Regions from separate parts of the Lysinibacillus sp. FN11 genome, predicted to be linked through region 2. Evidence: predicted binding sites of a transcription regulator. Region 2 holds the regulator's gene; each other region holds the start of a gene.
The links. The regulator LexA, encoded in region 2, represses DNA repair genes until DNA is damaged. The targets are predictions, from matches to a motif close to CGAACATATGTTCG.
Positions count from the first base shown of each region.

Region 1: a site for LexA is predicted at 3,489-3,502, ahead of ruvA (Holliday junction branch migration protein RuvA). Genes of this name have one in related genera too.
Region 3: a site for LexA is predicted at 2,567-2,580, ahead of parE (DNA topoisomerase IV subunit B). Genes of this name have one in related genera too.

Region 1 is NZ_CP102383.1:2,797,982-2,808,058, reverse strand. It holds gene pheA (prephenate dehydratase) at 1-268, shown strand, start outside; gene NP781_RS14980 (thiol-disulfide oxidoreductase DCC family protein) at 293-685, shown strand; gene NP781_RS14975 (transcription repressor NadR) at 817-1,350, opposite strand; gene NP781_RS25545 (LysM peptidoglycan-binding domain-containing protein) at 1,492-2,565, shown strand; gene NP781_RS14965 (aminoglycoside phosphotransferase family protein) at 2,654-3,433, shown strand; gene ruvA (Holliday junction branch migration protein RuvA) at 3,545-4,165, shown strand; gene ruvB (Holliday junction branch migration DNA helicase RuvB) at 4,184-5,188, shown strand; gene queA (tRNA preQ1(34) S-adenosylmethionine ribosyltransferase-isomerase QueA) at 5,206-6,246, shown strand; gene tgt (tRNA guanosine(34) transglycosylase Tgt) at 6,304-7,449, shown strand; gene yajC (preprotein translocase subunit YajC) at 7,703-7,969, shown strand; gene NP781_RS14935 (polysaccharide deacetylase family protein) at 8,043-8,894, opposite strand; gene NP781_RS14930 (DUF421 domain-containing protein) at 9,033-9,668, shown strand; gene NP781_RS14925 (putative polysaccharide biosynthesis protein) at 9,665-10,077, opposite strand, start outside.
Region 2 is NZ_CP102383.1:685,663-695,739, forward strand. It holds gene NP781_RS03175 (prepilin-type N-terminal cleavage/methylation domain-containing protein) at 1-197, shown strand, start outside; gene pilM (type IV pilus biogenesis protein PilM) at 310-1,284, shown strand; gene NP781_RS03185 (PilN domain-containing protein) at 1,284-1,877, shown strand; gene NP781_RS03190 (hypothetical protein) at 1,874-2,566, shown strand; gene NP781_RS03195 (prepilin peptidase) at 2,632-3,384, shown strand; gene NP781_RS03200 (gamma-glutamyl-gamma-aminobutyrate hydrolase family protein) at 3,418-4,140, shown strand; gene lexA (transcriptional repressor LexA) at 4,248-4,865, opposite strand; gene NP781_RS03210 (cell division suppressor protein YneA) at 5,033-5,347, shown strand; gene NP781_RS03215 (YneB family resolvase-like protein) at 5,344-6,009, shown strand; gene def (peptide deformylase) at 6,038-6,613, opposite strand; gene NP781_RS03225 (helix-turn-helix transcriptional regulator) at 6,606-6,797, opposite strand; gene NP781_RS03230 (DJ-1/PfpI family protein) at 7,418-7,789, opposite strand; gene NP781_RS03235 (hypothetical protein) at 7,810-7,950, opposite strand; gene NP781_RS03240 (GNAT family N-acetyltransferase) at 7,952-8,485, opposite strand; gene NP781_RS03245 (DUF896 domain-containing protein) at 8,673-8,906, shown strand; gene tkt (transketolase) at 9,034-10,077, shown strand, end outside.
Region 3 is NZ_CP102383.1:1,998,172-2,008,248, reverse strand. It holds partial or broken gene NP781_RS10735 (spore germination protein) at 1-940, opposite strand, end outside; gene NP781_RS10730 (HesB/YadR/YfhF family protein) at 1,128-1,418, opposite strand; gene plsY (glycerol-3-phosphate 1-O-acyltransferase PlsY) at 1,438-2,040, opposite strand; gene parE (DNA topoisomerase IV subunit B) at 2,601-4,577, shown strand; partial or broken gene parC (DNA topoisomerase IV subunit A) at 4,574-7,011, shown strand; TPP riboswitch at 7,120-7,230, shown strand; gene NP781_RS10710 (ABC transporter substrate-binding protein) at 7,385-8,380, shown strand; gene NP781_RS10705 (thiamine-binding protein) at 8,382-8,672, shown strand; gene NP781_RS10700 (ABC transporter permease) at 8,672-9,445, shown strand; gene NP781_RS10695 (ABC transporter ATP-binding protein) at 9,420-10,077, shown strand, end outside.

The sequences.
Region 1 (10,077 bases), 2.1 Mb from region 2:
AACAACATTTATGATTACCTTACCAACAGATCGTTCAGGTGCATTACATCAGGTGCTTTCTGTTTTTGCATGGCGTCAGCTAAATTTAAGTAAAATTGAATCACGTCCATTAAAAACAGGATTAGGTGATTATTTCTTTATGATTGATGTATTAGCAGATGAAAAGGAACCGATGATGCGTGGGGCAATGGAAGAATTAGCTGCGCTAGGTTGCAAAGTAAAATCTCTAGGTACCTATTTTACTTATGTAACATCAGACGAAGCATAGTAATGTGAAGGAGGAGGAAAGAAGATGGGGGGGATTATTTTATTCGATGGTGTCTGTAATTTTTGTGATAGCACTGTTCAATTTATCATCAAACATGATCAAGCGGGCTATTTTCAATTTGCATCGCTGCAAAGCGAGGTTGGTCAATCGTTCCTCACTCAATATCATATTCCAAAGAATATAGATAGTGTAATTCTTATTGAACAAGGGAAAGTGTCTGTTGAATCTACCGCTGCGTTAAACATTTGCCGTAAATTTGATGGATTGTGGCCTTGTTTCTATGCCTTCATCCTTGTACCACCATTTATTCGCAATGCATTATATCGATTATTTGCAAAGCAACGCTATCGTTTGTTTGGGAAAAAAAGTGAATGCTTATTGCCTACGCCCGAGCAACGACAAAGATTTCTATCCTGATAGGGAAATTGCCGCCTTTAAGGGAGCAATAGTTGCGGAGAGAAGAGAAATACCCGTGCTTACGACACAATACCTGCCTTAAAAACAGAAAGCACCGTTTGAAATTAATTTTCAGACGGTGCTTTTGCTATTCATTGATCTGTCACTAAGTAACCCTTTTTTTGTAAAGCTCGCTCAATTAATGTTAAAACTTCAACAGAGGGTGCTGTGATGACATGTAAATGAATGCCACCAGTGAGAGCAGATAAATAATTGGCCTGTGTTGCATTCACACGTTCGATAAATTGTTTCACTTCATGGCGGTTGGATACCATGATTGAGGCTGTCAGTTCACCATATATCGGATGTTCAACAATGACATTTTTGACGGTTCCGCCACAGTCTACAATCGTCATTAATTCATCTTCTGTCTGCTCTGATGTATGCAAGCAAGGGAATGTTCGTTCAACGGTTTGCTGTATTTGTTCTTGATGCATATAAAGATAGCCCTGGCTTGTAGCAATAATAGGCTCATTTCTTGCCTTTAATAAAGTCATATCATTGACGATTACTTGTCTAGAAACATTGGCGAACTTAGCTAAGTCTGTCCCAGTTATAGGTCCTTTATTTTTTTTTAATTGCGCTAATAGTTGCAGTCGGCGTTCTTCGCCTAACATTTTTTTCATAAGAGATCACCCCTGCTCGTAATAAAGGAATCCGTATTCCTTATGAATTAGTGTACCATGAAGCTTTTCTAACTTGCTGAAATTTTTGTATCCAAATGAAACATTGAACATATGATACGTAGAGAGGAAGGGAGGAAAAAATTGCGTATTCATATTGTTCAAAAGGGAGATACATTGTGGAAGATTGCGAAAGAGTACGGCATTTCGTTTGAAGATTTGAAGCGGCTCAATGTCCATCTTGCCAACCCAGATTATATTGTTCCAGGCATGGAAATTATATTGCCTGAAAAAATAAACAAAGAGCCGCATAGAGATTCACATAAAGAAATGCCGAAAAAGGAAACACAAGTGCATAAGGAGACACCAAAGGAAAGTCCTAAAAAAGAGGTACAGCGACCAATGCCACCACCACCGCCAATTGTACCGCCACCACCTATGCCAATGCCAGAACCACAAATGATACCGATACCAATACCGATGCCAATGCCAATGCAGATGCCACAACAGCCGATGTGGGTACCGCAGCCTGTGGAAATGAATTGGCACCAGCAATTGGTGATGCCACAAATGGAGCAAAATGTTACAATACCACCTGTACAAATACAGCCACCACCGCCGCCAGCACCTACACCGCCACCACCACCTGTAGCTAAACCGAAGCCAATGCCAATGCCACAACCAGCACCACATCCACCAATGCATATCATGCCACAAATGCCTGCCGTACCACATTGTTCAAGTTGCCATCAGCCGATCTATCATCAGATGTGGTGGCCGATGCCAATGCAGCCGCAGGTCGAGCATTATACGATGCCACAGCAGCCAATGTCCTATGACATGCCAGATCATAAAGTTGGTGGAATGGAAGACTTTTTAGAGTCCACATCACCATTCTTCCATACGCAAGATCACCAAATGAAGCCACAAATGGATATGATGCCTGATATGAATATGGGGCAATCCTGTGGTTGTGGCACACAACCAATGATGATGCCAGATATGAACATGGGGCAATCCTGTGGTTGTGGCACACAACCAATGATGATGCCAGATATGAACATGGGTCAATCTTGTGGCTGTGGCACACAACCAATGATGATGCCAAATTGGCAAATGGACCCTTGTCATTGCCCGCCACCACCATGCCAATCAGCAACAGGTCCTTGGATGTCACCGCATTATTTCCCAGGCGGGATGACGCCTTATCGATGGTGAAAAAGCATATATTGTAGAAGAAGTAAAGCCAAATATTTGGAAATATAAGTATCGATCGAAAAATTATTTTGTCAAACGTGCAAAGCAAGTGGAAATTGCAGAGAAGGTAAGAACCATTCATCGCCAATTAGGACGTATGGAACCTTCTTTGATCCTACCATTAGTTCAGAGCGATGATGAGCAGTTAATTGTGCAAATGTGGCAAGAAGGAAGCCACGGTGCTAACTTTGCGCATAAAAAAGATCGTAAGGAATCTCTTAGACTATTAATCGCTTTACATGATACACATAAAAAGATTGCTTGGCAGCGCATGCCAGGCTTGCATACCTACTCACAGCTTTTAAAATGGCAAATGCGTCATATGCGTTTTAAAAGTAGAAGAAATGAGTTTCGAACATTTTTAACGAAAGAAGAAATTGATCAAATACTGCATTATAGTGATAAGTCATTACAATTGATTGCATTGGAAGATGCACCTGAAAAAGAGATTACGCTATTGCATGGGGATGTAGTTCATCATAATTTTTTATGGTGCTCCGATGGACAATTACGTTTAATTGATTTTGATTTAGCACACCTTGGTGAAGCGGATGACGAGTATATTTTATGGTTACATCGTGTGTTACCTGCTGTAGATTATGATCTTGGAAAGATTTTTGCAGAGTTACCTGAGCTGAAACGACTGGATAAAAGAAAGCTTCATCGCTTAAAATATCCGAATGAGTTATTACGAGAATGGCTGTTTGCTATAGATTTACCACTAGAGCAACAGCTAGTATTTTTAGATTATTTAGTACCGTTTACAAAACGAGCCCTCACCTATTGGCCAAAACTGTGGTACGATATTGATAGATTTGTCAAGAAATGACCGTCAACTGGCGGTCATTTTTGTCTGCGAACGGCGTTTCGACGCTACTTTTTGTCGAGCATTCGTTCGCTATATGCTATAATCGAAGACGATGATTGTGAGGGATTATAGATGTATGATTATTTAAAAGGACAAATTACTCGTATTACACCTGAATTTATTGTGCTGGAACAACAGGGGATTGGGTGGCAACTTAATACGCCCAATCCATTTGCTTTTCGAACATCTGCCCTTGAACAACAGATATATGTTCATTTGCATGTACGAGAGGATGCACAAGTTTTATATGGCTTCCCTAATCTAGATCAGCGTGAGTTATTCCGTAAGCTTATTTTAGTTTCAGGAATAGGACCAAAGGGCGCTTTAGCGATTTTAGCTACAGGTAATCCACAACAGGTTATTAGCGCAATTGAACGAGAGGATGAAGCGTTTTTAGTGAAATTCCCTGGAGTTGGTAAGAAAACAGCACGTCAAATGATCCTCGACTTGAAGGGCAAACTTGGTTCATTATTAGATACACTGGAGTTACCTAGTGCAGAAGATGAGTTACCTTTGTTTGGTGTGAATGCATATAAACACGAATTAGAAGAGGCCTTACTTGCCTTAATGGCACTTGGCTATTCTGAAAAAGAGCTAGAAAAAATTAAACCACAGCTAGAGGATAACGATAAACTTGAAACGACAGATGCCTTTATGAAACAAGCATTGCAACTACTGCTAAAATTAAAATAAGGAAAGGAGGAAAGGTGCATGTCTGAACGTATGATGGCAAGTGAAGCAGGCAGCTATGATGAGCAGTTTGAGTTATCTTTACGTCCTCAAAAATTAGCCCAGTATATTGGGCAACATAAAGTTAAGGAAAACTTACAAATATTCATTGAAGCGGCAAAGCTTCGCCAAGAAAGTTTAGATCATGTGTTGTTATATGGACCTCCAGGACTTGGTAAAACGACCCTAGCTGCTGTCATCGCAAATGAGATGAATGTTAACGTACGCATGACAAGTGGCCCTGCGATTGAGCGTCCAGGAGATTTGGCAGCTATTCTAAGTTCACTAGAGCCTGGAGACGTTTTATTTATTGATGAAATTCATCGCCTGCCCCGTGCTATTGAAGAAGTACTATATCCAGCAATGGAAGACTTCTGCTTAGATATTGTGGTAGGAAAAGGTCCTGAAGCACGTTCTGTACGACTTGATTTACCTCCCTTTACCCTTGTAGGTGCAACAACAAGAGCGGGTGCCCTATCTGCTCCTCTAAGAGATCGCTTTGGTGTGTTGCTGCGCCTAGAATATTATGATGACCAATCACTTGCTGAAATTGTTGTGAGAAGTGCACATTTATTTGAGGTAGAAATAGAGCAAGTAGCAGCAATGGAAATGGCGAGACGCTCACGTGGAACACCTCGAATTGCCAATCGTTTATTGAAACGAGTGCGAGATTATGCACAAGTGCTTGGAGATGGTATGATTACGGAGGGTCTTGCACAGCAAGCACTAGAGCTGTTACAAGTAGATCCTAGAGGGCTTGATCATATTGACCATAAACTTGTAACCAATATGATTGAGCGATTCCGAGGAGGCCCAGTAGGCTTAGATACTCTTGCTGCATCAATTGGTGAGGAACGGGTTACGATAGAAGATGTTTACGAGCCTTATTTGATGCAAATTGGCCTTATTCAACGTACCCCGAGAGGAAGAGTAGCCACACATTTAGCCTACGAACATTTTGGATATGAGTATCCCCAACAAACATAAAGAAGGAAGTTATTTTCATGCGTGTAGAAGATTTTGATTTTGAATTACCAGAGGAGCTTATTGCCCAAACACCATTAGTCGATCGTACAGCGAGTCGATTAATGGTCGTGACACCGGGCTCAAATAAAGTGGAGCACCACCATTTTGCTCATGTATTAGACGAGCTACATGCTGGAGACTGTCTTGTACTAAATGATACAAGAGTTTTACCTGCTCGTTTAATGGGTGTAAAAGAAGAAACAGGTGCACATATAGAAGTATTGCTACTGAAGCAAATGGCTGGTACAGATGAGTGGGAAACACTTGTAAAACCAGCAAAGCGTGTAAAGGTAGGAACAGTCATCACATTTGGTGACGGTTTATTAACAGCTACATGTACAGGTGAGCTTGAACATGGCGGACGTACATTTGAATTTCAGTATGATGGTATTTTTTATGAAATTTTAGAGCAACTTGGTGAAATGCCGTTACCTCCCTATATTCGTGAAAAACTAGAGGATAAGGATCGTTATCAAACCGTTTATGCCAAAGAGCGTGGTTCTGCTGCAGCGCCTACAGCTGGGCTGCATTTTACAGAGGAGCTATTAGCTCAAGTGAAGGCTAAAGGCGTAGAGGTTGTCTTTATTACGCTACATGTAGGCCTTGGCACTTTCCGTCCCGTTAGTGTAGACTCGATTGAGAACCATGAAATGCATGCGGAATTCTATAGTGTTACAGAACAAGCAGCAGATACAATTAATCGCGTAAAGCGTAACGGTGGCAAGGTAATAGCTGTTGGGACAACCTCTACTCGTACATTAGAGACAATTGGTTCTAAATATGAGGGAGAAGTGCGAGCAGAACAAGGTTGGACGTCTATTTTCATCTATCCAGGCTACAATTTTACGGTGGTGGATGGGTTAATCACAAACTTCCATTTACCAAAATCAACACTAGTTATGCTTGTTAGTACGCTAGCCACTCGTGAGACCATTTTAAGTGCTTATCAGCAAGCTGTAGAAGAAAGATATCGCTTCTTTAGTTTTGGTGATGCAATGTTTATACGTCCCAAAAAATAATAGTGGATAAAATCGGAGTACTGTTTTTACTTCAGATAAGAAAGGATTATTTATTTTATGACACAACCAGCAATTCGATATGAACTACTTCATACATGTAAACAAACAGGAGCACGTCTTGGCATCGTTCATACACCACACGGCTCCTTTGAAACACCAGCATTTATGCCGGTGGGCACACAAGCAACGGTGAAGACCATGTCACCAGAAGAATTAAAAGAGATGAATGCCGGTATTATTCTGTCTAATACGTACCATTTATGGCTTCGTCCAGGTAATGATATTGTCAAAGAAGCAGGCGGACTTCATAAATTTATGAACTGGGATCGTCCAATTTTAACGGATTCAGGTGGTTTCCAAGTATTTTCACTTAGTCAATTCCGAAAAATCGAAGAGGAAGGCGTTCATTTCCGTAATCACCTCAATGGAGATAAATTATTTTTGAGCCCAGAAAAGGCAATGGAAATTCAAAATGATTTAGGCTCTGATATTATGATGGCCTTTGATGAATGTCCACCATATCCTGCGACACATGATTATATGCTGAAATCAGTTGATCGTACAACGCGTTGGGCAAAACGCTGTAAGGAAGCACATCAGCGTCCAGAGGAGCAAGGCTTATTTGGCATTATTCAAGGTGGAGAGTACGAAGATTTACGCCGCCGCTCAGCAGAAGCGTTAGTAGAACTAGATTTCCCTGGCTATGCAATTGGTGGATTATCCGTTGGAGAACCGAAAGATGTGATGAACCGCGTTTTAGAATTTACTACGCCAATGATGCCTGAAAATAAACCTCGTTATTTAATGGGTGTTGGCTCACCAGATTCTTTAATTGATGGGGCAATTCGCGGTATTGATATGTTTGACTGTGTACTGCCAACACGTATTGCACGTAATGGAACACTGATGACATCAGAAGGACGTCTAGTAGTGAAAAATGCAAAATATGCACGTGACTTTGGGCCGATTGATCCGAACTGTGACTGCTATACATGTAAAAATTACTCTCGTGCCTATGTTCGTCACCTTATTCGCACGGAAGAAACGTTTGGTATTCGTTTAACATCCTATCATAATCTACACTTCCTATTAAAATTGATGGAGCAAGTGCGTGAGGCAATTCGTCAAGATCGTCTTGGTGATTTCCGTGAAGAGTTCTTTGAAAAATACGGCTTTAATGGGCCAGATGCAAAAAACTTTTAAACTAGACGAATAGGATCATTACATGCGCTAAATTAAAAAAGGACATTAGGCATCCCCTAATGTCCATCATCAATAGCAATAGTTTTGCAAATCATTCAAAACTTTGTAAAAAGTGAATATTTCTAGCAAAATATTGTCAATCATAGAAAAAATATTAGTAATTGAGAAAATTTTTGGGCTTGTCCATCGCTTTTTAATGGTGGAATAGTCTATACTAAAAAAGTGAGATTTGGAAAGGGGGCAAGATGCTATTATGGATCAATTATTAGGATTAGCACCAATATTATTAATGTTCGTTGCAATGTGGTTTATCTTAATCCGTCCAGCTAAAAAAAGACAGCAGGAAACACAAAATATGCAAAGTAGTTTGCAACGTGGAGATAAAGTCATTACAATTGGTGGTTTACACGGTGTTATTGATGCAATTGAAGACACAGCAGTGACATTAAAAATTGCTGACAATGTACGTGTGAAATTTGACCGTCAAGCAATTGGACGAATTGTCAATGACAATCAGTAACAAAGAAGAAAAGGCTTACAATAGGCGATAGCTATATTGTAAGTCTTTTTTATACAATATTGGATGGCTGTGTTTAGATGTTTTTTGCAGTTGCAGTTTTTAATTTATGAATGAATGCCTCACCAGTATCATTGCCATTAATCGTTATTCTGCTTAATGTAAATAGGGAATCGCCTTTTTTCACATGTTTATTTTGTATGACAAAGGCCATTTTAAAGCCAGCTTCCTTGGCTAATTTGATGGTGGAGGGTGAATAAATCCCATAAGGATAGCTTATTGCTATTGGTTCATATTCTAACTTTTCTTTGATTATTTTTCTTGAATGAATAAAGTCATTTCTTACCCTTTCTTCATATTCAACCTGACTCTCTAGTTGCCCATTCACAATACCAGGACCAAATACTGCGCCATTTAGTTTACCATTTTTTGAAAGTAATTTATAATGTAAGTCCCAAGTATGACTCTGGATTGTAATATAATCCTTCATTTCCTTTAATTGATCCCAATTCATCTTTGCAGTTTCATTTGGATAGTGATTGTTTCCATTCATCTCTAGGATTCGGCTTGCAATCACAAAGATTTCTGCATGCATATCATATTTTTTCAATATCGGGTAAGCTTTTTCATAATTACTAAAATACCCATCGTCAAAAGTAATTAACACTGGCTTTTGAGGTAACGGTGCTTGGTCGTTTAAGTAATCATATAATTGCTGAGCAGAAATGGCCTGATAGCCTTCCATTTTAAGTAATTTCATTTGATTTTCGAAGTTTTTGGGTGAAATAACTGTAGTGTTGTTTATATTGTCCTCTAAATGATGGTACATAAGAATAGGTATTTCCTGTTCTTGATACCCGTAAATAGGATAAGGTCTAATAAGAAAAAGGATATAAACAAAAACGAAAACAATTATTTTTTTTATCATGTCCTCACCTTGTTTGCATGTTTATTGTGATAAGCATCTAAGTTCTATGTTAGTGTGTACGAACAAGTAGGGACTATTCCTTGAAAACTGTATAAAAAACAATAAGTAAGGTCACCTTGATAGTATGGGGGTGTTTATATGGAAGAATATTACCATATTATTTTTAGAACTTGCTTTTTGTATGTGTTTATCATCATCGTTTTCCGTTTAATGGGTAAACGAGAAGTAGGTGAATTATCAGTCATCGATTTGGTCGTATTTGTATTAATTGCAGAAGTAGCAGCCTTTGCGCTAGACGATTATAAAAATCCTCTCTTTAATGCGATACTACCTATCATTATTTTGCTCTTTATTCAAATATTAAGTGCCTTTTTGTCATTAAAGTTCAAAAAAATACGTGACCTAGTGGATGGTGACCCTGCTTTATTAGTAAAAGACGGTGTTATTTTAGAGAGTGAGATGAGAAAACACCGCTATAATTTAGATGATTTATGTCAGCAATTACGAGAAAACGGAATTGCATCTGTGACAGATGTAGCGTTTGCGTATTTAGAGCCTTCAGGCAATCTTTCTGTCTATAAAAAAGATGAAAAAGCCTTTGTGTATCCATTGATTATCGACGGTGATATCCAAGAAAGACATTTATTTACTATGCATAAAGATGTGGACTGGCTAATGGGTGAGCTAGCAAAAAATAATATTACTGACAGTGAAACGGTATTTTTTTGTATTTGGGAAGACAATAAGCTGCATATCCAATTAAAGGAATCCTAGACTTTCTTCGCTAATTTTTTAATGTAACGGAAATCGGTAATACGCAACTGATTGGTAAATAATAAAAAGGTAAATAGCAAAAATAATGTCACACCACTACTTAAAATAAATGGTAGGGATAGTATTGGAATAAGGAAATACTGGGCGACGCAAACAGCAATAAAACAACTATAAGGCACGACAAACATTCTGAAGCCAGCGCGCAGGTTTTTACGTTGTCTAACTGTTGCAATATGCAAGAACGACGTTAGTAAAACCCCAAAGCCAATAGCTACAACGGCTCCTTTTTCCTGGATACCTGGTTGAGAGGCAAGTACAAACATCACAAATAGTTTACCTAGCCCACCATAGATGGAGTTCATCATGGCAGCTCTTGCCTCACCAATTGCCTGTAAGATGGAGTGTAGAG
Region 2 (10,077 bases):
TTGTAGATGGAATTGATTTAAAAGATACTTCAGTTACTTTTGAAAAGGACACATGGTCAATTAAGTATCCTAAATTTGATAGTATGAAAACTGCTCTCAAATTAGGAAAAACTGAAGTAACTGAAAAAGAATTAAATGAAGCATTAACAAGCGCAGGAGAAAAACCTGCGTCTACTTCAGAAACTCCAAAGCAATAATCAGTCCTCCCAACCCACTCAGAAGCGCAAGAAAATTTGCGTTTCTGGCTGGGAAATGGATGACTAATTGAAAAAATCATTTATACTGAATAGGATAAGGAGGTCTTTTCACATGTTTAAGAGAAAAAGAAAGTCGCATGTTTCGATTGAACTGAAGGATTATGTGCTGCGTGCGATTGTGGCGAAAGGACCAGAGCCTAATCAGTGGCAAGGCTATGAATACCCTTTAGCAGCTGGAATCGTTGAAAATGGAACAATCGTCGATGAGGTAGCTCTTTTTGAGGTGATTAAAGAGCAAGTAATGAAATGGACAGGGAAAAAACAGGCTGTCCGTATGTTTGTCCCTGATACGACGGTTCTATTAAAAAACTTTGAGCACCCTAAAGATGTCAAGCCTCAGGAATTACGAGGATATGCTGAAATGGAATTGGGACATTCCATTCATTTACCATTTCAAGACCCTTTAATTGATGTTTATGATGCTGATGCCGAGGATGGCAAGGCTATCTTATTTGCAGCGCCCTCCGAAGAGATAACGAAAATGGTAGGGATGTTGCTAGATGTTTCATTAGAACCTGAAGCTGCCGATATTCGTGCGCTTTGCAATATACGCTTATTAGAGCATATGTCATTATTAGTGCCTAATAAAACGTATTTGATTGCGGAATGGTCGATTAATGAGCTATCTATCAGTATTTTTTCCAATGGCCAAGTGGAGTTTTTGCGCTATCAATCTATTGAAGTAGATATGACGCAATGGCAGGGGAAGAAAGAGAATGAGTTTAACTATCAATTTATCTATAATGGCGAAGCAGAGAATTATCAAATGGTTGTAATGGATCAGGTTCTAGAGATTGATCGGATGATGAATTTCTTTAAGTTTTCTTTACATAAAGGTGAAAAAGCAGTGGATGAAATTATTATGCTTGGCGATAACCCATTATTGAAATCAATTGGAAACTTACTTGCTTCTAATTTAGAACCACCGCTAAGAGTCGTCGATGGGAAAAAGATCGAGAAATCATTTCCTCGCTTTAAGCGAGAATTTTCAACGTTGCTTGGCTTAGCTTTGAAGGAGGTTCATTAATGGTTCCAGATATAAACCTCTTACCACAACTTGAAAAAAGAACAGCCTCTCCCAAGCTTTTTTATAGCTTGGTGATTGTCATTGTGGGACTTATTGTAGCTTATTTACTTTTTTTATTTTTTACATCAAAAGGTGAATTATCACGATTGACTGCAGAGGAACAGGCATTAACAACACAGCTTGATCAATTGCAGCAGGAGCTAGACGCACGACAAAGTGTCGATCAGGGTTCGTTGGAAGAGTCTGTGACTTTTATTCAAAGCGTTTCTTATCCTGTAACACCGTTAATTGATGAAACAAAAACTTTATTACCAACTCATTCCTATTTACGTAGCTATGTTTTCGGAGAGAACTCGGTGAATATTGAAGTGGATTTTGAAACGATGACAGATATATCGAAATATGTGGAGCGACTTTTAATGAGTAGCTATTTTACAGATGCTCAAATTAACACGGTCTCAAACTTCGAAATAGAGCTAGGTGAACAAAGGGAGTTAACACCCCAACAAAAATTTAAAGAAGTACCGCGATATTCAGTGTCTATCACAGCGACAATTGATTTTATGTATTTAGCTGGAGGACGACGCTCATGAATAAATTAACGAGTAGTAAAAATTCATCTATGATTTTGTTACTTGCGCTGATAGCTGCTATTTTATTTGCGCTGTATTATTATTTGCTGTCACCAAAATTGAATGAAGTGAATGAAAAAGAGAGTAATGTATTGCAGGTGCAGCAAGAATTAGCTAATGTCAAAGAACAACTAGCACAATTAGACAAGGAGCAGGGACAGCCTACTATCAATATATTAGCCTTAAGACAAAAGCTACCTGCCACAAGAGCCGTTGAAAAGATTATTCTTGATTTAGCTGAGATTGAAGAGGTGACAGGAACTCGTATACTGTCTTTAACGGTTCAAGGTGAGGACGGCACTGTGACACCTTCAGATGTATCGAATGACCTCAATATGTTGGAGCAGGCTGAAGCAGAGGTCAATGGTGATCAGGAGAACAAGGAGAGTACTACACCGATTGCCTCTCTTTCGGAGGACTCTTTACCAGCTAATTTAAAGCTTATTACTTTTATATTAGAGGTGGGTGCGCTTGATTTTAATTCTCTTGAAAGCTTTTTACAGGAGGTTGAACAATTAGAGCGTGTCATGAAAACCGATAAGATTGAATTTAAATTGCCTGGAGAGCAGGCACAGCTTGAGAAAGATGCAGATCTTACGTTAAAGGCAACAGTGCAAGTGACGACGTTCTATTACGAAGAACAACAATAACTTTATTTTATAGGCGCGCCATACTTCATTTGTATGGGCGCCTATTGGTTTAGGAGGACATGAAATTGGAAATGGCTTATACGATCTTTATTTTTTTATTTGGACTTGTCTTTGGGTCTTTTTATAATGTAGTTGGCTTACGTGTACCACAGAAGGAGTCGATTGTACATCCTCCTTCACATTGTCTGAAATGCCAGAGACGACTAACGGCGCTTGATTTAGTACCAGTTTTGTCTTATGTATTTTTAGGAGGAAAATGTCGGGGGTGTGGCAATAAAATTTCTTGGGTTTACCCAGTCATAGAATTAATGACAGGTGTATTATTTGCCTTTGCTTATTGGCAGCTAGGCTGGGGCATAGAATTGATAGTAGCGTTCCTTTTTATCTCCTTATTAGTTATTATCGTTGTGTCAGATTTGGCCTATATGCTAATTCCTGATAAGGTGTTAGTATTCTTTTTACCTGTGCTAGCTATTGGACGAGTGCTGTCACCATTAACACCGTGGTGGGACTCTCTTGTGGGTGCTGTGGTTGGTTTTGGCATATTATATATCATTGCTGTGCTATCGAACGGTGGCATGGGTGGAGGCGATATTAAATTATTCTTTTTAATTGGTCTCGTTCTGGGTACGATTGATACACTGTTAACGCTATTTTTAGCTGCAGTTATTGGTATGGTTGTCGGGATTACCATGTTATCGAAAAACAAACAGGGGAGAAAAACACCCATTCCGTTTGGGCCATCTATTGCATTGGCTGCAGTTATTGTTTATTTCTATGGCGATCTATTAATCAATTGGTATATAAGCTTTTGGTAATTGTTCAATTTTCAGGAATGTGGGGGGAAGCAAGTGAAACCGATTATTGGTATTACAGCCTTTGTTGAGGATGATTTATCCTCTCGATTAAATGTGGCTTACAGCAAAAGCATCATTGAAGCTGGTGGAATTCCATTGATTATTCCAATTGGGGTAGAAGAAGAGGCAGCACAGATTTTAGCCCTTACAGACGGATTATTATTATCTGGTGGTCATGATGTGCACCCATTTCTATTCGGGGCTGAGCCTTCATTAAAGCTTGGAAAAATTCATCCAGCGCGAGATACGATTGAGTTAGCATTAATTGAAGCCGCATTCCAACGGAAGATGCCTATTTTCGGGATTTGTCGAGGAATTCAAATACTAAATGTTGCTTTAGGTGGTACTTTATATCAGGATATTGATAGTGATCATTTTAGCACTAAATTACTTCAACATATGCAGCAATCAGGTCGAGCTGTAGCTACCCATTCTGTTCAGGTTATTGCTGACAATCTATTAGCGACTATCGTTGAACAAGAGAAAATAGCAGTGAATTCATTTCATCATCAAGCGGTGAATGTTTTAGCAGAAAAATTAAAAGTAGCGGCAAAATCTAACGACGGTATTATCGAAGCGGTAGTTCATGAGGAGATGCCATTTTGCTTGGCTGTTCAGTGGCATCCTGAGGAACTAGCCATAGCAGGAGATGAGGGTGCGCAAAAGCTATTTTCAGCCTTTGTGGAAGCGAGCTTAAAATTTAAGAAGGAAGCTTAGAAGAGGCATTGTACAAAGAATCCAATCGTATGTGGATTCTTTTTTTGCGTAAAAAAGAGGATACATGCTCTTAGAAGGAACATAATCCTCAAAACCTGCTTTAATAGTTAATGTACACGTCTGTAAAGACCTACAACTTGTCCTAAAATAGAAACTTGATCGACAATAATAGGTTCCATAGAAGAATTTTCAGGCTGTAAACGGAAATGGTTTTTCTCTTTAAAGAAACGTTTTACAGTTGCTTCATCTTCAGCTGTCATAGCTACAACAATATCCCCATTATTAGCTGTTGCCTTTTGTTTTACAATGACTAAATCTCCATCTAAAATCCCAGCTTCAATCATTGATTCTCCCATAATTTCTAGCATGAACAATTGATCTTCACTTGTGCCGTACGTATCGGGTAATGGGAAATATTCTTCAATGTTTTCAATTGCTGTAATTGGAGAACCAGCTGTAACCTTCCCGACAAGTGGAACATGGATCACCTGTTGCTTTTGGATGGATTCTTCAGGCTCTAAAATTTCAATTGCGCGTGGCTTTGTTGGATCTCGACGAATAAAGCCTTTTTGTTCTAATCGAGCTAAATGTCCATGAACAGTTGAACTGGAAGCAAGTCCAACTGCTTCACCAATTTCGCGTACTGATGGTGGATATCCTTTAGCTCGTACCTCTTCCTTAATGAAAGCTAAAATGTCCTCTTGTCTTTTCGAAACTTTTTTCATGAGTGCTCACCTCTTTTTTTCTAAAATCATTCTTCTTATTTGATAGTATAACAGAATGCGAACACGTATGCAAACATAGGTTCGAAAAGTGTTTGACAAAAATGTTTGTTCGCTTTATTATGGGAACATACATTCCGAACAAACATTCTTAAAAAGGGGTAATGATTATGACATGGTTGAAGAAAAACACACATATCTCAATTTTAATAGGAGCTTGTTTATTATTTGCAGCATACCTTTACATTACTGATCCAGGAAAAGTTAGTTACGCAGAAATTCAAATCGAACATGGGGATAGCTTGTGGTCGTTAGCCGAGCAATATCGTGGTAAAATGAGTACTGATGATTGGATAAAGCTTGTAAAAACTGAAAATGAACTAGCAGATATTAAAATTGTAGCAGGAAAATCTCTAGTTATTCCTGTAGTGAGTGATCAAGCCAGTCCCATCAATACTATCGAAATTGCGAGAAATGAACAATGATAAATAATCAACTATCGGCTGTTGTCTATTGTCGCGTAAGTACCGAAAAAGAAACACAAAGCTCCTCATTAGAGCGCCAACAGGAAGAGTTGCTGCGCTATGCTGCTGAGCAAGGCTATGCAGTGAAGGGCGTGTTCAAAGATCAACATAGTGGCTATGATGTAGAACGTGAAGGCTTACTAGAAATGCTTGATTTTATAAAAGATAAGAACATTAATGCTCTTTTTGTCCAAGATGAAACTCGTTTAGGACGAGGCAATGCAAGGATGGCTGTATTACATTTATTACAAAAGTCAGCAACTGACGTTTTTTCTATGCGTGATGCAGGCCCAGTCCAATTAAATGAAATGGATACGATGCTGCTTGAAATTTTAGCGATTGTAGAGGAATATCAGCGTAGAATTCATAATGCTAAAATTCGACGAGGTATGCGACGTGCTGTAGAAAACGGTTATCGTCCAGAAAATAATTTATCGAACCGAGGTAATCCGCAGGGGCAGGAGCGTAAAGATCTACCTGTAGAGGAAATTGTGAAGCTACGCAAACGTGGATTTACCTTTGAAGAAATTTCTATAACGCTTAGAGGGTTAGGCTTTGAGGTAAGTAAGGCGACTGTACATCGTCGTTTCCAGGAGCACCAAGAAAGATTAGCAGGAAAATAATATTCCTGCTAATTTTTTCTGTAAAAAACTACTGAAGGGAAGAAAAGCTTTCGATGATAACATGACTAGGCAGTTGGAAAGGATGCTCTTTATTTATTCGATCATAAAACATGATGCCATTTAAATGATCGATTTCATGCTGTACAACGATGGCCCCATAGCCCTGTAACTGTACAATGATTTCATGTCCATCGATGTCATAAGCTTTGACTTTAATTCTCTCATATCTCGGTACAAAACCAGGAACAGGTCGATTTACAGATAGACAGCCTTCTCCCTCCGGTAGATAAATCATATTGATGGAATGACTTATTATTTTAGGGTTAATGAGCATCATTTCTTGGTCATCAAAGAGTACAGCAAACATTCGTTTATCTACGCCAATTTGATTAGCAGAGAGTCCACTTCCAGGGCGAAGCTTATATTTTTTTGCTAGCGTTGGATTTTGGCTATTTTTCAGATATTGTAGCATGGCTAGGAGGGTATTTCGATCCTCAGTGGTCACTGGTATCGACACTTCTTGAGTTTGTTTTCTTAAAATTGCCGAGTGTTCTTTCACGAAGTCCTTCATTGTAATCATATAATTTGGGTGAAATTTAGTCATAAATAAACACCTCATCAATACGGCTATTAAGAACCTTAGCAATCTTAAAAGCTAATTCAAGAGTCGGATCATATTTATCATTTTCAATGCTATTAATCGTCTGTCTCACAACTCCACATTCTTTTGCAAGTGCAGCTTGTGTAATGCCTAATTTTTTTCTTAAAATTTTGATGATGTTCTTCAGAATTATCCCTCCATTTTGTCCAAAGTATTAGACATATACAATGGATGTCCAATTAATTGGACATTTCTTAGTGAAAAACAAAACAGTCAATTAAAGGGTAGAAATGGATTTCCGTTGCAGGCTACTTGCTTTCCTGTTGGCGAGCACTAAATCGCTTCCTCCGCTACCGCTCCGTTTAGAGTTTCGCCTGTTTCGCTATCCCACGGGAGTTAAGTAGCCCTCCACTCCAATCCATAAATATTTATCTTTTTTAGCAAATGTTTTCAGATAAAGTAAAGGTGTTCACTACTCTTTATAGAGGGGGAGACACGCATCACTTTTCCACATTGAAAATAAAAATCCCATCCCCCTAAGAATACAGATATTGGACTATTTGATTGCTCTGCTAGTATGAAGTAAAGACATTTTGCAGAATGGTTGATTGGAGAGGAGCCAGCGTCACAGATGAGACCCTTGAGCGAACGAAAGTGAGTAAAGCTGCTCTTCACCCTGGAAAGGACACTGGCGGAACGGAAAACACCGTTCGCCTTGTTAAAAGGTCTCATTCTACTAATGACATCATCTTTTTTCAACAACATGAAATGCCCGATTAATTAGACATTTGGGTTTTAAATCATCACTTAATACCAATTTTCATCAAAATTTAGCTTTAACGCATGCCCGAAACAAATACCGAAAGGAATAAAACCTCTTCTTCTTGCTGTAATGATATTTCCATCTTGTACCACTAGTTCATCTGAATAGTTATGAAGCTCAAAGCACCCTAACTGTTTCATACCATCAAAAGGTAGTCCTACTGTATATTTTTTGTTTTTTAAGACACCTGCTTTTGCCAAGAGGTAAGGGGAGCTAGAAATACTGGCAATCATTCCTCCTTTTGCAGATAGATAACGAATGAAATCTAGTAAGCTCTCTTCAAGTTGTAATGTAGAAATATCCATACAGCCTGGTAATAGTAGACTATCAATATCGTCAAGCTCTATTTCATTCACGGATAAATCAGCTATACAATTTAAACCAGCTCTTCTCTGATAGGTTTGGTATTCGATCCTAGTGTGATGATGGGTTTACCGCCTTGCATTAATATGGACAAAGCAACACTCAATTCATATTCACTAAATTGTGGGTATAATAACACCGCAGTTTTCTTCATTTCATACACCTCTTACCTTTAGATCGTTCCATTCTTCCTCTAAAATAGCGTAATAGTATTCATCCCACCAAGTCTCTCCATGAGGTATGCATTTTTTAAAAAATCCTTCTTGGCGCATCCCGATTTTCTCCATGACTCGGTAAGAAGCAATATTCTCTGGCTGGCATGTGGCAATAATTCGATGAAGTTTCATTTTATTAAAACCGTGATCTAATAGGGCCTGAGCAGCTTCAGAAGCATAACCATGATTGTGATAGGCAGGATTCATAACCCATCCAATTTCATACGTATGGTCGCCAAAGTATTTGTGGAAAACAAGATGACCAATGACTCGCTGTTGTTCACGTAAAACAATGGCGAAATGTTTTGCTTGCTCGTTACTATTCTCTGTTATGAAATGTTGAACCTGATCTTCATTCAACACACCCTCTGGCATATAGTGCATGACTGTTTTATCTGACATATAGCTATAAACAGCCTGCCAATCTTGGGCTTCAAATGTTCGAATAAGTAGTCTAGGTGTTGTGATGTTCATGGTAGCTCCTCCTATTATCTATCAAATTTTTCCTATTATTATTAGTTATACACCTCTAACTTCTGGAAGTCATGTAAAGAATGGCTAAGAAGTGTTTTTAAGGGTTGGTATAACTGCATTTTAAGGGAAACCATGCTATACTTTGCATACTGAGGTCATTAAGCTAGGTACTGAAAGGTGTGTAACCATGTTATCAAAGGAAAAAATTAACCGAATTAATGAATTATCTGCTAAAGCGAAAAGCGGACAATTAACAGAGGAAGAAGCAAAGGAGCGCACAGCGCTTCGCAAGGAGTATTTAGATACGTTTAGAGCAACGATGCGAGATACGATTGAAAACGTTAAAGTGGTCGATGCAGAAGGAAATGATGTAACGCCTGAGAAGGTAAAACAAGCACAAAAAAATAAATTTCTAAATTAATGTGACACAATTCAATAAAGTATGTATGAAAACGCAAATAGTATAACAAAAAGCATTGTTTTCTAAAGCAATGTTGACTAAACTGTAAAAGAACAATATATAGGACGAGAAAGGATGTCACAATATAATGACTCAACACGCGGATCTTTTAGCAATTAATGCTATCCGAACTTTGTCAATCGATGCTATTGAAAAAGCAAATTCTGGTCACCCAGGTTTACCAATGGGAGCAGCGCCAATGGCTTATACGCTTTGGACAAAACAATTACGCCATAATCCAGCAAATCCAAAATGGTTTAACCGTGATCGTTTTGTACTGTCAGCAGGCCATGGTTCAATGCTTTTATACAGCTTACTTCACCTTGGAGGCTATGGTTTACCAATGGAAGAAATTCAAAACTTCCGCCAATGGGATTCATTAACACCAGGACATCCTGAATATGGTCATACAGTAGGGGTAGAGGCAACAACTGGTCCTCTTGGACAAGGAATCGCTATGACTGTTGGTATGGCAATGGCTGAGCGCCATTTAGCGGCTACTTACAATAAACCAGGTCATGACATTGTTGACCACTACACATTTGCGTTATGTGGCGACGGTGACTTAATGGAAGGTGTTGCAGCAGAAGCGATTTCATTAGCTGGTCACTTAAAACTTGAAAAATTAATCGTGCTTTACGATTCTAATGATATTTCTTTAGATGGTGACTTAGAAAAGTCATTTTCAGAAAACGTTCAAAAACGCTTTGAATCTTATGGTTGGAATTATTTAAAAGTGGCAGATGGTACAGATGTAGATGCTATTAATGCAGCCATTGAAGAAGCCAAAAAATCTACTGGCAAGCCAACATTAATTGAAGTGAAAACAGTGATTGGTTTTGGTTCTCCAAATAAATCTGGTAAAGCAGATTCTCACGGTGCACCTCTTGGTACAGATGAAGTTGTCTTAACGAAGGCTGCCTATGAGTGGGCACATGAACCATTCCAAATTCCTGCAGAAGTTTACGATACATTTAATGCAGCTGCTGAAGTGCAAGGCGCACAGCCAGAGGAAGCTTGGAATGCAAAATTTGCTGCATACAAAGAAGAATTCCCAGAGTTAGCAGCTCAATTCGAGAAAGCGATGAATGGTGAATTACCAGAAGACTTTGCTTCTGAGTTACCAGTATAT
Region 3 (10,077 bases), 1.3 Mb from region 2:
GCTAGACTGATACCAAAGAAACGCAATATACGTACAAGTGAGCTAATCATCCAATGCTGATAATAATCTTCTGCTGATTGTAAAAAGGATGTAAATAGCGCTGGTACGACTAAGACAAAAGGTGTGCCATCAACTAGAATCGCCACTTTGCCATCTAATAATTCACCTGCGATGACATCAGGACGTTCGGAGTTATAGACGGTTGGAAACATAGAGTTTTTTGAGTCTTGAATAAAATCCTCAATATAGCCACTTTCCAAAATGCCATCAATATTGATACGATCTAATCGAGCCAATACCTCTGCGACGATTTTGTCACTGGCGATGCCATTTATATACATCACCGCTACATCTGTTTGTGTCACATCTCCAATTACACGGGACTTAATCCAGAGATTCGGACTTTTTATTTTGCGACGAATGAGCGCTGTATTCGTACGCAAGGTTTCCGTAAAGGATTCCCTCGGTCCGCGAATAACGGATTCCGTCGATGGCTCTGTGACAGCTCGATCCTTGGCACTTCTTGTACTTGTCACAATCCCCTCAGCAAAGCCATCTAATAAAATAACCGTTTCACCATTGAGAATAGCATTGTAGAGTGTTGTGAAATGCTCGATATTCGTGACATCGCCTACTGTTAAATAGGAATTCCGAACATATTGGTTAATTGTTGTTATTTCAATATCTTGTTCTTCTTCAATATTTGCCATCAGTTTATCGATAACAGAATCAGAAATAGCCGTTTTATCCGATAAGCCATCAATGGAAATTATGGCGAGGCTATGGGGGCAGTCTCTCCAATCGCAATTTCCCGTATGATAATATCATTACTATGCCCTAGTGACTGTTGAATGATTTTTATATTTTTAGATAGGGAAGTATACAATAAATCGTTCGTTGTATGGGATGGGGAGGTCTCGTTATGGTTAGACATGGACATGTGTTTTCCTCCTCAATTGGTCGTTCATTACCTTTAGAATGGACAATTTTTTTGAGAGATAAACGAAAGAGATATGAAAAATCTAGCTATTTGTGGCAATATCAAATCCCTTGCGACTTTTGTGTGTCTTGTTTTGGAATAAATAAAAAACAGTCTGTCCTTTCATCTATTGAAAGGACAGACTGCTTTATGTACGATAGTCGTATTGTAATTCATCTTTACTTGTATCAACATCAACATGTAAATTGTGATCGTTAAAGAACCAAAGATCTTTCTCATCAATATAATAGATAACACCATCAATTTCTGTCTGCACACCTATGGCAATAGGTTCCTCACGTGTCATGCCTAGTGAAAAGCCTTCATGAAACGGACTTGAGCCACCATAACGTGCATAAAAACGGATTGTATCACCAGGTTCAACTTCCATTTCATGTTTGAACCATTGTAGGGCTTCATCTGTCAATGCAATATTCATTTCAAATGCTCCTCTCTTCCTACAGCCATTTTACCTTTGGTTCTGTGCCGTTTTTAATACGAGCAATATTGGCACGGTGACGATAAATAATAAAGGTAAATAAAAAGGCTACCAAGATGCCTAATGCAAAGTCACCTGTTATAAAATAATAAACGATTGCATAGATAAGCGCTACTAAAGCGGCTATCATTGATGTTAAGCTGACGATTTTTGTGATTTTTAATGTCACAATAAAGGTAATAAATAGTAGGACAAAGAGTGGCCAAGAATAGCCTAATAATACACCCGCTGACGTTGCCACAGCTTTCCCACCACGGAAGTTGGCGAAGATTGGGAACATATGACCGATTACGGCGACAAGCCCCAGTAATAAAGGGTGGAGTGTAGTATCAGAGAAAACGGGAAGTGTCACGAGTAAGACAGCGGCAGTCCCTTTTAAGACATCCATTATCGTAACAATAATACCAGCCTTTTTCCCTAATGTTCTAAAAGTATTGGTTGCACCAAGATTACCGCTCCCGTGTTCACGAATATCGGTATTATAAAAAATTTTGCCTATCCATAATCCAGAAGGTATAGAGCCGATTAGATAAGCACATAAAATAATAAGTCCATTGATCATAGTTGGACTCCTTTCATTCATAGTCCATCACTTGGTACTAATAGTTTGTAACAAGTATTTTACACTTTTTCTTGCTAATCTACAATGTTAGAAGGAGATTTCATCCGAAGTCTTGAATCAATACAAAAGAGAATCTATTAGCGAGGACTTGGCTTTTAGACATAAATTTGTAGGAAGCGCTAAAACCTTTATAAAAATATAGGCAAAATGGCAATTTTGTCAATCGCTCATTCCTTTGGTAGAATAGAAGTCTAACTTTATCCTGTTTAATCGCAAGGCACGAGGTAGTGTGCTTCTATTTGCAAGCATCACAACTATATTTTGCAACTTAGTAGGCTTCAATGCGTCAAATGATGATGGAAGCTAGAAGCAGTCTGTCTTGCTCAAATACCAATTTTAAGCAACTGTTGAAGATGTTTACTATTGATAAAAATAATCAAAACTGTGAGCAAATTTTAAAATTTTATTGGACCTGTCGCTAGCTATTGACAGGAAATGCTATTATTATTAGGATGAGAACATAAATAGAACATGTGTTTGTTTTTTGGAGGGGAATTTTTTTGACGAATAAACAGTCACCTAGCGTCTATAATGATGACGCTATACAAGTATTAGAAGGATTAGAAGCGGTACGCAAACGACCTGGCATGTATATCGGTTCGACGGATGGCCGTGGACTTCATCACCTTGTGTATGAAATCGTAGATAATGCGGTAGATGAAGCACTGGCTGGCTTTGGATCTCATATTATTGTCACAATTCATAAAGATCAAAGTATGAGTGTGCGCGACTTTGGACGTGGGATGCCAACCGGTATGCATAAAATGGGCAAACCGACACCAGAAATTATTTTTACTGTGTTACACGCTGGTGGCAAATTTGGTCAAGGTGGCTATAAAACAAGTGGAGGTTTACATGGTGTTGGTTCTTCCGTTGTGAATGCGCTCTCAACATTTTTAGAGGTGACAATTCATCGCGATGGTAAAAAGTATCGTCAACGCTTTGAGCATGGAGGACAGCCTGTCACAACACTTGAAAATATTGGGCAGACCAAGCAGACAGGAACGCTTGTTCATTTCCTACCAGATGAAACAATTTTCTCTGTCACAAAATTCAATTATGATACGTTAGCAGAACGATTACGCGAATCAGCCTTTTTATTAAAGGGCTTAAAAATTGAATTAATTGATGAGCGCGAGGAGGGCAAGAGCGATGTGTTCTTTTATGAGAATGGCATCGAGGCTTTCGTTGCGTATTTGAATGAGGAAAAAGATGTCCTTCATCCAGTAAAATATGTAGAAGGCGTACAGGATGAAATCGAAGTAGAGTTCGCTTTCCAGTATAACGATGGTTATTCAGAAACGATTTTATCATTCGTTAATAATGTCCGTACACGTGATGGTGGTACACATGAAACGGGTGCAAAGGCAGCATTGACACGTGTCTTTAATGAATATGCAAGAAAAATTGGCTTGTTAAAGGACAAGGATAAAAACCTTGAGGGGACAGATATTCGTGAGGGCTTAGCAGCGATCGTGTCTGTTCGTATTCCAGAGCATTTACTGCAATTTGAAGGACAAACAAAGGGCAAGCTTGGGACAAGTGAGGCTCGTTCTGCTGTGGATAGCGTAGTGTCTGAGCAAATTTTGTATGTGCTAGAGGAAAATGCAGAGTTATCAGCTTCTCTTGTTCGTAAAGCGATTCGAGCGCAGCAAGTGCGTGAAGCAGCTCGTAAAGCGCGTGAGGATGCACGAAATGGCAAGAAAAACAAAAAGGGTAGTACGATTCTATCTGGAAAATTAACGCCAGCTCAGTCACGTAATGCGGCAAAAAATGAGCTGTATTTAGTCGAGGGTGATTCTGCGGGTGGCTCTGCTAAACAAGGTCGTGACCGTACATTCCAAGCGATCCTGCCATTGCGCGGGAAAGTAATCAACACAGAAAAAGCCAAACTACAAGATATTATGAAAAACGAAGAAATTTCAACGATTATCCATGCGATTGGAGCAGGTGTTGGTACGGATTTTGCGGTGGAGGATTCTGCCTACGATAAAGTAGTCATCATGACCGATGCGGATACGGACGGGGCACATATTCAAGTCTTGCTATTAACATTCTTCTATCGTTATATGCGTCCACTTATTGAGTCTGGGAAGGTCTATATCGCACTACCGCCGCTTTATAAAGTCTCAAAAGGTACTGGAAAAAAAGAAATCATTGAATATGCTTGGACAGAAAGCGATTTACAAAAGGCCATCAAAAAGGTTGGCAAGGGTTACATATTACAGCGCTATAAAGGTCTTGGCGAGATGAATGCAGACCAACTATGGGACACAACGATGAACCCTGAAACACGGACATTGATTCGTGTCACAATCGAGGATGGTGCACGTGCGGAGAGACGTGTCACGACGTTAATGGGCGATAAGGTAGAGCCACGTCGTAAATGGATCGAAGCCAATGTAGACTTCGGTATGGAGGATGATTCTAACATTCTAGAGAATGAATTCATCCAACAAGAGGAGGACCAAGCATGAGTAGTACAGAAAAGTTCCAAGATTTACCGTTAGAAGAAGTGATGGGTGACCGTTTTGGTCGCTATAGTAAATATATTATTCAAGACCGCGCGTTGCCTGATGCACGTGACGGTCTTAAACCAGTACAGCGCCGTATTCTATATGCGATGTTTACGGAGGGCAACACACATGATAAACCGTTCCGTAAATCCGCAAAAACAGTGGGTAACGTAATTGGTAACTATCATCCGCACGGCGATAGCTCTGTGTATGAAGCGATGGTACGGATGAGTCAGGACTGGAAGGCACGTCATATGCTCATTGAGATGCACGGGAACAATGGGTCAGTCGATGGCGATCCTCCAGCTGCGATGCGTTATACAGAGGCAAGACTATCTGCTATTGCTGCTGAAATGCTACGAGATATTGGCAAGAAAACGGTCGAGTTTGTACCAAACTTTGATGATCAGGATATGGAGCCAACTGTTTTACCAGCACGTTTTCCTAACCTTTTAGTCAACGGCTCTACAGGGATTTCCGCTGGCTATGCGACAGATATTCCGCCACATGCCTTAGATGAAGTACTGGATGCTGTGTTGATGCGCTTAGACAAGCCTAATGTTACTGTAGATGAATTGATGACAGTGATGAAAGGGCCTGATTTCCCAACGGGTGGCATCATTCAAGGTGTTGATGGCATTAAAAAGGCATACGAAACAGGTCGTGGTAAAATCATCGTCCGTGCACAAGCAGTTGTTGAACCAATCAAGGGTGGTAAAGAGCAAATTGTTATCACTGAGTTACCATATGATGTAAATAAAGCGAATCTTGTAAAAAAATTGATGAGCAACGTGTAGATAAACGACTAGAAGGCATTGCGGAAATTCGTGATGAATCAGACCGTACAGGCTTACGAGTGGTAATTGAGCTGAAAAAGGATGTACCAGGACAAGGAATTTTACAGTACTTGTTTAAAACAACGGATTTACAGGTAGCTTATAATTTTAATATGATTGCCATTCATAATCGTCGTCCAACGATGATGACATTGCCATTATTGCTAGATGCGTATATTGCCCATCAAAAAGAAGTGGTAACAAACCGCTCCATTTATGATTTGCAAAAGGCAAAGGACCGTTCTCATATTGTAGATGGATTAATTAAAGCTCTTTCGATTTTAGATGAAGTCATTGCGACGATTCGTTCTTCTAATGATAAGAAGGATGCAAAGCTTAATTTACAAGAGAAGTTTGATTTTACAGAAGTACAGGCAGAGGCCATTGTAAGCCTGCAATTATACCGTTTAACGAATACGGATATTACAGAGCTTCGTCAGGAACAGGACGAGTTAGATAAGTTAATTGCCAAGCTAGAGGGGATTCTACAAAGTGAGGCTAAGCTTGTGCGTGTTATTAAACAAGAGCTGCTTGATATTAAGAAACGCTTTACAGAGCCTCGCCGCTCGAAGATTGAGCAAGAAATTGAAGAAATTAAAATTACATTGGATGTCCTTGTGCCAAGTGAGGAGGTTGTCGTAACAGTAACGAAGGATGGTTATATTAAACGCACATCCACACGTTCTCATGCCGCTTCAAATGGGCAAGATTTTGCCATGAAGGATTCAGATTATTTATTGTATGAAGCAAACTTAAATACACAGCACCATCTATTGCTGTTCACAAATCGAGGCAATTATATTTATCAGCCTGTTCATGAGCTGCCTGATATACGTTGGAAGGATCTCGGCCAGCATATTTCAAGTATTGTCCCAACAGGGGAAGATGAATCGATTATTGCGGTTTATGGCTTCGAAACATTTGAACAGCCAAATACGTATGTCTTCACAGCCACAAAAGATGGTCAAATTAAGCGCTCACCACTCGTAGACTATGCAGTGACACGTTATTCAAAGCCTATTAAAACGATGAACGTCAAGGCTGGTGATGCGATGATCTATGCATCGTTTGTAACAGATGACGTGGAGCTGATGCTCACAACGGATACAGCCTATGCAATTCGTTTCCCAATGGAGGAACTACCTGTGACAGGTGTGAAAACAGGCGGTGTGAAAGGGATCACACTAAAAGATGGAGAAGCCTTAGTTGGCGTCAATGTATTACAGCCTGATGTTACCCAATATGTAGTGATTGTGACACAGCGTGGGGCCGTGAAGAAAATGAATGTCGCTGAAGTTGAAGTAGCAGGTCGTGCAAAACGTGGACTAAAAGTATTAACAGAGTTAAAAGCAAACCCTCACCGAATTGTGGCAGTTGTTCAAGCAACAGACGGGGAGCAGGTTGTGATTGAAACTGAAAAAGGTGTTCAAGAGGTGATTGACGTGCAAGCATTGTCTCGTGCGGATCGCCATTCCAACGGTTCATTTAAAGTGGATATTGCAACAGATGGGGCAATCTCTCATGTTGTCACAGCCAAAAAAGAACAGAAACCAAGCTAAAAGAATGCCCAGTCTCTTAGGAGTGCTGGGCTTTAAGCTCATTTCAAAAATAGCACCTTGTCATTTAAGTGAAACTATGGGTATAATAATCATCGAAAAGTTCATAGCGAAAGAATGTAGGGGGGCTAGTAATTGCTAGCTGAGATTGTGTCCGATAGACGCTGACCCTTTGAACCTGATTTGGCTCGTACCAGCGTAGGGAACATCTATTCAAAAAAGCAAAGTTTTGAAGATTGATTGCAATACGTCTGGGAGGAATCCTAGGCGTTTTTTTATGTTTTCAAGCAACAGCTTGCCAACATTGTATACGCTTTCTTCTGGTGACAACATTCATTCATGAACACTTTCATATTACAAACTGGGAGGCTTTCACATGAAGAAATGGTTATTTATTCTAATGGTAGCACTATTAACATTAGCAGGCTGTAGTGACAAGGAGGATAAGCAGGCTGCTGACAAGCTGAAAAAGGTGTCTGTGGTACTGGAATGGACGCCGAATACAAATCATACAGGACTATATGTTGCAAAAAAACTCGGTTATTTTGAGGAACAGGGCTTAGATGTTGATATTATTATGCCTGGTGAGGCGGGTGCAGATCAGCTTGTTGCTTCTGGAAAGGCGGATTTTGGCGTGAGCTATCAGGAAGGCATAACACAGGCACGAGTACAGGATGTGCCGCTGGTCTCAATCGCAGCAATTATACAGCATAATACATCTGGCTTTGCTTCTATTGCTTCAAAGGGCATTACATCGCCAAAGGATTTTGAAGGTAAAACCTATGGTGGTTGGGGTGCGCCATTAGAGCAAGCCGTCTTACAATCACTAATGCAAAAAGAAAAGGCAGATATTAATAAGCTAGATATTGTCAATGCAGGGGATTTAGATTTCTTCACAATGATGGAAAAAGACATTGATTTTGCTTGGATTTATTATGCATGGACTGGTATTGAGGCTGAGCTGCGTGGGGAAAAGATTAATATGCTATATCTTACAGATTATAGTGATCAATTAGATTATTATACGCCCGTTTTAGTTACAAATGAAAAAATGATACAGGACAACCCCGATGTAGTCAAAGCCTTTGTGGCAGCGGCAGCGAAGGGCTATGAATACGCAATTGAAAACCCAAGTGAAGCGGCGGATATTTTAATCGAAGCGGCCCCTGATTTAGATAAAGCGTTAGTGCATAAAAGTCAGGAATGGCTGGCTGATAAATACCAGGATGATGCCAAGCAATGGGGAGAGCAAAAGCTTTCTGTGTGGGAAAATTATGCGAAATGGATGTCTAGCAATCAAGTACTAGAGGGCGAATTTGATGCGAAAAAAGCCTTTACTAATGAGTTCTTACCTAAAAAGGAGGCCAAATAAGATGGCAAATTCATTAATCAGTGTACAAATCATTCCGAAGACAGAGAAATATGAAGATGTGATACCGTATGTAGATGCAGCAATTGCGGTGATCGATGCTTCTGGGGTGAAATATGAGGTTCATCCATTGGAAACAACGATGGAGGGTGAGCTTTCAACATTGCTCCAAATCATTGAAAAAATGAATGAGAAGATGATCGAGCTTGGTGCCATCAATGTCATTACACAAGTGAAAATTTTATATCAGCCAACGGGTATTACGATGGATACATTAACGGAGAAATATCAGTAATGAAACGTGCATTACACAAGGGAAGGACGATAATTTTTATCGCCTTCCTCTTATTCATATGGGAACTAATCGTGCGGTTCGCTGAAATTCCTCATTGGTTATTACCCGCACCCAGTAGTATTTTGTCGGAGTCCATCCGTTCGTATCAAACCTTTCTACCACATGCATTTGCTACGGTACAGCTAGCTCTACTAGGTTTGGCCATTGGCATCGCTTGTGGGCTAACGGTGGCAGTAGTGTTGCATCGATTTAATTTTATTCGAGAACTGTTTTATCCAATTCTTATTATGTCGCAGAATGTTCCTATTCTAGTCTTGGCACCGCTACTTATTATTTGGTTTGGCTTTGGCTTATTACCGAAGCTTATCATTATCTGTCTTGTGTGCTTTTTCCCGATTGTCATTGCAGCGATGGATGGATTTAGACAAACAGCTCTAGCATTAAAGCATTATTTTGCCATGGTTGGTGCTACAAAGGCACAAACCTTTTGGAAGCTGGAATGGCCTTATGCCTATCCTGCGATTTTTTCAGGCATTAAAATTGCGGCTACATATAGTGTGATGGGGGCTGTGATTGCGGAGTGGCTTGGAGCAAAAAAGGGTATTGGTGTTTACATGACCCTAGCCCAGTCCTCCTTCCGTACAGATCGCGTATTTGTAGCAATTTTTGCGATTGTTCTCTTGAGCTTACTATTGTTTAGCGGTATTCGTTTAATTGAAAAATTTATGGTGAAGGGAAGAGGCTATCATGCTCAGCATTCAAAACATCGCTAAATCCTTCGATGCACTAAAAGTACTTGATCAACTTTCTTTTGACGTAAAGGATGGCGAGTTTGTGGCCATTGTTGGTCCTTCAGGCAGTGGTAAGAGCACACTTTTTCAATTAATTGGTGGTGTTTCGCCAATTGATCAAGGAGCCATTTTACTAAATGGAGAGGATATCCAACGAAAAAAAGGAACGATTGGCTATATGCCACAGCAGCCATGTCTATTACCCTGGCGCACAATAGTAGAAAATGTCACGCTTGTAGAGGAATTACAGCATAAACCGAATGTTGAACGTGCCAAGGAATGGTTAGAAAAGGTTGGTCTTGCCTCCTTTATCCATGCCTACCCGAACGAACTGTCTGGAGGTATGCAGCAGCGTGTGTCCTTTATTCGAGCAATGGTCAGTGAAAAGCCGATTTTATGCTTAGACGAACCATTTTCTGCGTTGGATGAATTTACTCGACTGGAAATGCAAGCATGGCTTTTATCTATCTGGGAAGAGTATCGCAAATCCATTCTATTTGTTACACATAGTATTGAGGAAGCTCTCTTTTTAGCAGATCGCATACTTGTTTTAACCAAACGTCCAGCAACCGTTAAAAAGGAAATCATCGTGCCATTTGAGAGACCTCGGAAAG